DNA from 3 places in the Kitasatospora sp. NPDC059648 genome. Region 1 is predicted to be linked to each of the others. Evidence: riboswitches for the same ligand, from Rfam matches in the RefSeq annotation. Region 1 holds a riboswitch; each other region holds the start of a gene.
The links. A riboswitch is a leader RNA that binds a small molecule or an ion and turns the genes downstream of it on or off. The one in region 1 is predicted to bind cobalamin.

Region 1 (2,252 bases):
CACCTGCGCCCTGGTCACCGACGCCGAGAAGGCCGCCGTCGCCGCGCGCCTCGGCCCCGACCCGCTGCGCGCCGACGCCGACCCGGAGGCCGCCTGGCGCCGGATATCCGGCAGCCGGACCACGGTCGCCGCGCTGCTGATGGACCAGAAGGTGCTGGCCGGGGTGGGCAACGTCTACCGCGCCGAGGTGCTGTTCCGCCACCACGTCAACCCGCACCGGGCCGGCCGTGACCTGACCCGCGCCGAGTGGGACGCGATCTGGGCCGACCTGGTCGCCCTGATGCGGGAGGGCGTCGCCGCCGGCCGGATCGACACCGTCCGTCCCGAGCACACCCCCGAGGCGATGGGCCGCCCGCCCCGGGTGGACGACCACGGCGGCGAGGTGTACGTCTACCGCCGCGCCGCGATGCCCTGCCTGGTGTGCGGCACCGAGGTGCGGACGGAGGAGCACGCGGCGCGCAACCTGTTCTGGTGTCCCACCTGCCAGGCGGCCTGAGGCGGAGTCAGCCCCGGCGGCCGGCCCACGCCGTGGACAGGGCCCGGGCTGGTCGCAGGGAGCGGACGGGTGGACGGTCCCGGTCAGCCCGCGGCCGCGGTCGGCTCCTCGTGCTCGGCGGCGGCGCACTCGTCGAGGAGGGGGCGCATGCCGTCGTCCACGAGCCGGTAGCGCACCACGCGTCCGTCCTTGTCGCCGGTGACCACTCCCGCGGTGCGGAGCAGGCGCAGGGCCTGGGAGACGGCGGGGTCGCGCATGCCGGTGGCCACGGCCAGGTCGCTGACGGCGAGCGGGCCGGCCCGGTGGAGGGCGAGCAGCAGGGCGAGCCGGCCGGGGTCGGCGAGCAGGGAGAACCGCTCGGCCCAGGAGCGGACGTGCCCGGTGTCACCGATGGCGGCGATGGCTTCGCAGACCCGGTGCCCGTCGATGGTGCGGTGGCCCGCGCGGTCGGCCGGTACGAGATGCATGCGGACATTCTGGCAGCTCACGACCTGTGATCCTGGACACCTGCACAGGTGCGCAACCTTGCGAGGGTGAGGTCCTGCCCCTACGGTGTTCCCCGCCGTGGTGCTCGGGAATACCGGTGACGGACCATCAACAGGTCCCAGTCCGGAGCGGCCCTCGCCACTGTGATCGGGGGAGAGTTGTCCGGACCCACGTGCCACTGGGCGCCTCGTGCGCCTGGGAAGGCGGGCCCGGAAGCCCCGTAAGCCAGGAGACCGGCCACGGCATCTCACGAAGTCTTTCCACGAGGTGCTGGAGCGTGATCCGAAGATGACCCTGCCCGAAACCGCCACTCCCGCCGAGGCGGCCCCCTCCGTCCTCCCCGCCTTCCGGTGGAAGCGCGAGGACACCATCCGTACCGCCGGGTTGATGGGGGTGATCCTGGCCATGCACGTGGTGGCGTTCGGGACGCTCGTCTTCCTGGTCGCCCCGCACAACTACGCCGTCGGCACCCAGGTCTTCGGGGTCGGCCTCGGCATCACGGCGTACACCCTGGGCATGCGGCACGCCTTCGACGCCGACCACATCGCGGTGATCGACAACACCACCCGCAAGCTGATGGCGGACGGCAAGCGGCCGGTCTCGGTCGGCTTCTGGTTCGCGCTCGGCCACTCCTCGATGGTGGTCCTGATGGCCGCCCTGGTGGCGGGCGGGGCCCAGCTGGCGAACACCCTGATGGACGACGACTCGACCACCCACAAGTGGCTCGGGCTGGTCGGCACCACGGCCTCCGGCGCCTTCCTCTACCTGATCGGCGCGCTCAACCTGGCGGCGCTGCTCGGGATCCTCAAGGTGTTCCGCTCGATGCGCGCCGGGAGGTACGACGAGGCGGAGCTGGAGCAGCACCTCGACTCGCGCGGCTTCATGGCCCGGATCCTGAACCGGGCGACCCGCTCGATCACCCGGCCCGGGCAGATGTTCCCGGTCGGCATGGTGCTGGGCCTGGGCTTCGACACCGCGACGGAGGTGACGCTGATGGTGATGGCCGGTTCGGGCGCGGCGGCCGGGCTGCCCTGGTACGGGATCGTCTGCCTGCCGCTGCTGTTCGCGGCTGGGATGAGCCTGTTCGACACCCTGGACGGGACGTTCATGAACTTCGCGTACCAGTGGGCCTTCTCCAACCCGGTGCGCAAGGTGTACTACAACCTGACCATCACCGGGCTGTCGATCGCGGTGGCCTTCATCATCGGCACCATCGAGCTGGTCGGCGTGCTGCACGAGAAGCTCGACCTGACCGACCCGGTGACCGGAT
Region 2 (2,252 bases), on a different contig from region 1:
CGTCCCCCTCGCCTCGCTCGGTGGGCGCTTCGCACCATGCGCACCTGTCGATGACGAGCTCGCTGCGCTCACTCATGCTTCGCCCCTCCCACGAAGAGCACGCAACAGGACGTGCCCCGCGACCGTCGTACCCAGCGCCAGCGCGCCCACCCGCCGCGACAGCGTGCAGGCCCGCTCGATGTCGTCCACCGTCACCGGCCGCAACTCCTCGCCCAGCACCGGCCGGTGCTCCACCCGTTCGCCGTACCGGAGCGTCCCGCCCAGCCGTACGCCCACCGCGCCCGCGAAGGCCGACTCGGCCTGGCCCGCGTTCGGGCTCGGGTGCGCGGAGCCGTCCCGGCGCCAGACCCGCCAGGCGGTCCGCGGCTCGGGAGCGGCGGCCACCGTCAGCAGTGCGGTCAGCCGGGCGCCCGGCCAGCCCGCGACGTCGTCCAGCCGGGCCGAGGCCCAGCCGAAGCGGGCGTAGCGGGGCGAGCGGTGGCCGACCATGGCGTCCAGGGTGTTGACGGCACGGAAGGCCAGCAGCCCGGGCGTGCCCGCCAGGGCGCCCCAGGTCAGCGCGTTCACCACGGCGTCGGCGGTGTTCTCGGCCACCGACTCGACCACCGCCCGGGCGATCTGCTGCCCGTCCAGCGTGCTCGGGTCCCGCCCGCACAGGTGCGGCAGCCGCTCCCGGGCGGCCGTCAGGTCGCCCGCGGCCAGCGAGCGGCCGATGGTGCGCGCCTCCCGGGTCAGCGAGGTGCCGCCGAGCACCGTCCAGGTCGCGGCGGCCGCCAGCGCGGCCCGGCCCAGCGGACGGCGCCCGACCGTACGGTCCAGCGCCAGCGCACCGGCCGCGACCGCGCCCACGCACAGCGCCGTGTACCCGGCTCCGGCGGTACGGTCGTCGCGCCACGCGCGCCGCTCCAGGCGGGCCGCGGCGCTGCCGAACAGGGCGACGGGGTGGCCGCGGCGCGGGTCGGCGAAACGGGCGTCCGCGGCGTACCCCGCGACGGCCCCCAGCGCGAAGGCGGCGGCCCGGGTCAGCGGGCGCACAGCGGCGGGCAGCTCGGCAGCGGGCAACTCGGCGTCCGACGGGGCGGGGCAGCCTGCATCGCGTGGGTGTCCTCACTCAGGGTCCGCGCCCTGGATCGACGTACCGGGGGCGAGAGTCTCCTGGCTTCCGGGTCGGACGCACCCCGGGCCCTCCAGCGGCTCCTGACGGCCCGCCGTGGTGGGCCCCTCCTGCGCGATGGCGGGCGAGGAGGGATTCCGAGCGTGCTCCCCGGTGACAGTGGCGGGACCGCGCCGGACTCGCACCGGCTTCCTCTCCATGCCTCCGTTTGGCCCCAGGATCCCATCACGCGGCCGAACCGGGAGTCAACCGAGGTCAAGGAGGGGTCGGTCACACCCGGCACCGGTACCGGACCTGTGCGATCGCCCAGCGCGGGGGAGGGCCCGTCAGCTCCGCTTCGTGCGTTCGGCGGCTGGGACGGGCCGGGGGCCGCACCTACGGTTCGGTGCCATGCGCCGCAGAAAGTCCCCCACCACTGCCGCCCCTTCCCCCGTCCCCTTCTCCCCCGAGGCCGCCCGCGCCCACCGGGCCGGCCTCGGGCTGACCCCCGAGCAGGTCGCCGAGGGCATGGCCGCGCACGGCGTACGGCTGCTGCCCGGCCACGTGCTCGCCTGGGAGAACGGCGAGCTGCGCCCCGGCGAGGCCGAGTTCATCGCGCTGGCCAGGGCCCTCTGGTGCCCGGCCGCCCAGCTGATGGACGGCCGCCCGCTGAGCCTGCGCGACCACCGCCTCGCGCGGGAGCTCCCCCAGGAGACCGTCGCCGAGCGGGCCGGAGTGTCGCTGCCCGCCTACCGGCAGGCCGAACTGACCGGTCACTGGGACGGCGACCCGGAGCAGACCCACGCCCTCGCCCAGGTGCTGGGCATGCGGCTGACCGAGCTGGTCGAGGCCACCGGGCGCGGCGAGGCCCTCGACCGCCTCCTGCGCCAGTGCGTGGCGGGCCGCTGGCAGCCCCACCTGGGCCCGCTCGCCCGCCTGGTGCCCGTCCCGGAGGCCGACCTCGCCGCCGTCCTGCCGGTCCTCCACGGGGAACACCACGTCCCCTCCCACTGGGGCACCACCACCCAGCCCCGCACCCCCACCCAGCCCCTCACGCCCCGCTTCTGGCACCTCCTCAGCACCCACGACCCCGCCCTCCCGGTCTGACCTCCGCCGGCCCGCTGGCCCGTCCCCCGGACGGGCCAACCCGGTGGCCGGG
Region 3 (2,252 bases), on a different contig from region 1:
GCGGTCTCGGCCTGGATCTTGTGGTCGAAGACCGCGACGCCGACGGTCACCGCGCTGTCGCCGGAGACGTACGTCGCCCGGAGCACCTTCTGGCAGCCCTGGTCGCCGAGCGCCTTGCCGAGCCCGCCGGTGGTGGAGTTGCCGTCCCAGCAGGGCTGGTCGAGCGAGACCACGGTCCGGTTCCAGGTCGCGCCGTTCACCGTCACCTGCATCGCGGAGAACAGCGCCCCCGCGTCCTGCGGCGCCGGGTCGGTGGCGGCCTCCCAGATCGGCTTCGACGGGTCGTCCGGCTGACCGCCCGGGCCCGAGCTCGCGCTCGACGGGCCGGGGGCCGGCTTGCTGGAGGTGGACGAGGTGACGACCGGGCCGGTCTTCTTGGGATCGTCCTTGCCGAGCAGCAGCACACCGCCCGCGACACCGCCGCCCACCAGGACGACGGCGGCCACGATGCCGATGACCTTCATCCGGCGCTTGCGCTTGCCGGCGGCCTCGTTGCGGTCCGCCAGCGCCTGCCAGTCCGGCTCGACGCGCTGCGGCGGCACGGCCTGCTGGGGCGGCTGCTGCTGCCACTGCGGCTGAGGGGCCATCGGCTGACCCGGCTGCGGCTGCGCGACGGGCTGGGGCGCCGGCGGGACGGGCTGGGGCTGGGGCACCGGCGGGACGGGCTGCGGAAGCGGCTGCGCGGACGGCGCCACCGGCCCGTACGAGGCCGGCGGCGGTCCGAAGCCACCGCTCGGCGGCGGCACCGGACCTGGCACCGCCGGCTGCTGATTCTGTGCGCCCCCCGGCCCGGCGGGAGGCGTTCCCTGCGGCCCGTGCCCAGGTACGCCGGTTCCGTCGCTCATGCGCCCAGATCGTAGGGCATCCACCTGACCGTCGATCCGCCCGGTGACCATTCCGTATCGAAACCAGGACGACCGGCGCGCGGATCCGGCCCGTCCGACGCGCCGGCCCGGCTCTCCCGGGGCCCGGTTCCGGCCCGCCCCAGGCGCGGATCCCGACTCCGGACGGACACGAACCACCCCTGCCCCGGCACCGCCGGTCATCGCGCCGACACACCGCGCCGCACTACATGTGGTGTCGCATCACCGAGACACCACTACATGTATGCTCATCCTGCTGTCGATGCAGGGGAACCCGGTGGGAGTCCGGGACTGCCCCGCAGCGGTGTGCGGGCGGCTCCAGCAGCTGTGCCCGCGAGTCCGAGTACCTGCCGACAGCGTGCGCCACGGCCCTCCCGCAGAGGCCGCGCCGGCACTCAGCACCACCCCTCCGGGCCTCGCGGGCGGGCCGGGGAGACACCTCGCGCGGCGCTTCCTCGCGTCCGCGCCGTGCTCCCCTGCCCAGATCGGCCCGGGTGACCCCGATCACGCCGCCGATCGCCGCCAGGAGAGAGCGCCTTGACCACCGCTGCCTCAGCCACCCTGCCCGCCCAGGGCTCCGGTACCGCCTTCACCGACCCGACGGTCTCCGACCCCGGGGGCGCGCTGCTGCGGCTGCTCACCGACCGCAGCGCCGACCTCACCGAGGTCGACCCCGGCCATGTCGCCGCCGCCGCGCTGCGCGGCCGCCACGCCGGCTCGGACTTCGCCGAGCTGCGCGGGCTGGCCGTGGACGCCGCCGCGTCGATGATCGCCGAGGACCCCCAGTACTCGAAGCTCGCGGCCCGCCTGCTCGCCCTGGAGATCGTCGACGAGGCGAACAGCCAGGGCTCGGTCTCCTTCTCCGCCTCGATCGCCGTCGGCCACGCCGAGGGCCTGATCGGCGACACCACCGCGGCCTTCGTCGCCAAGCACGCCGCCGCCCTCGACGCCCTGGTCGACGCCCAGGGCGACGACCGCTTCGAGTACTTCGGCCTGCGCACCGTGCAGTCCCGCTACCTGCTGCGCCACCCGATCACCCGCAAGGTCATCGAGACCCCGCAGCACTTCCTGCTCCGCGTCGCCTGCGGCCTGGCGGTCGGCGACTCCGAGCAGTCGGTGCGCGAGGTGGCCGAGCTGTACGGCCTGATGAGCCGCCTGGAGTACCTGACCTCCTCGCCGACGCTCTTCAACTCCGGCACCCGGCACCCGCAGATGTCCAGCTGCTACCTGCTCGACTCGCCGCTGGACAACCTGGACTCGATCTACAACCGCTACGCGCAGATCGCCCGCCTCTCCAAGCACGCCGGCGGCATCGGCCTGTCGTACTCGCGCATCCGCTCGCGCGGCAGCCTGATCCGCGGCACCAACGGCAAGTCCAACGGCATCGTC

Region 2: it holds a riboswitch for cobalamin, as region 1 does, so the genes downstream of both, ACFV1W_RS04200 (cobalamin biosynthesis protein) here and ACFV1W_RS39550 (HoxN/HupN/NixA family nickel/cobalt transporter) in region 1, are expected to answer to the same signal.
Region 3: it holds a riboswitch for cobalamin, as region 1 does, so the genes downstream of both, ACFV1W_RS01800 (ribonucleoside-diphosphate reductase subunit alpha) here and ACFV1W_RS39550 (HoxN/HupN/NixA family nickel/cobalt transporter) in region 1, are expected to answer to the same signal.

The regions. Positions count from the first base shown of each region.
Region 1 is NZ_JBHWDU010000165.1:4,165-6,416, reverse strand. Features, by position in the region: gene ACFV1W_RS39560 (Fpg/Nei family DNA glycosylase) at 1-496, shown strand, start outside; gene ACFV1W_RS39555 (ArsR/SmtB family transcription factor) at 580-963, opposite strand; cobalamin riboswitch at 1,045-1,239, shown strand; gene ACFV1W_RS39550 (HoxN/HupN/NixA family nickel/cobalt transporter) at 1,271-2,252, shown strand, end outside.
Region 2 is NZ_JBHWDU010000004.1:66,476-68,727, reverse strand. Features, by position in the region: gene ACFV1W_RS04200 (cobalamin biosynthesis protein) at 73-1,062, opposite strand; cobalamin riboswitch at 1,149-1,310, opposite strand; gene ACFV1W_RS04195 (helix-turn-helix domain-containing protein) at 1,505-2,200, shown strand.
Region 3 is NZ_JBHWDU010000002.1:44,550-46,801, forward strand. Features, by position in the region: gene ACFV1W_RS01795 (hypothetical protein) at 1-587, opposite strand, end outside; cobalamin riboswitch at 1,091-1,233, shown strand; gene ACFV1W_RS01800 (ribonucleoside-diphosphate reductase subunit alpha) at 1,425-2,252, shown strand, end outside.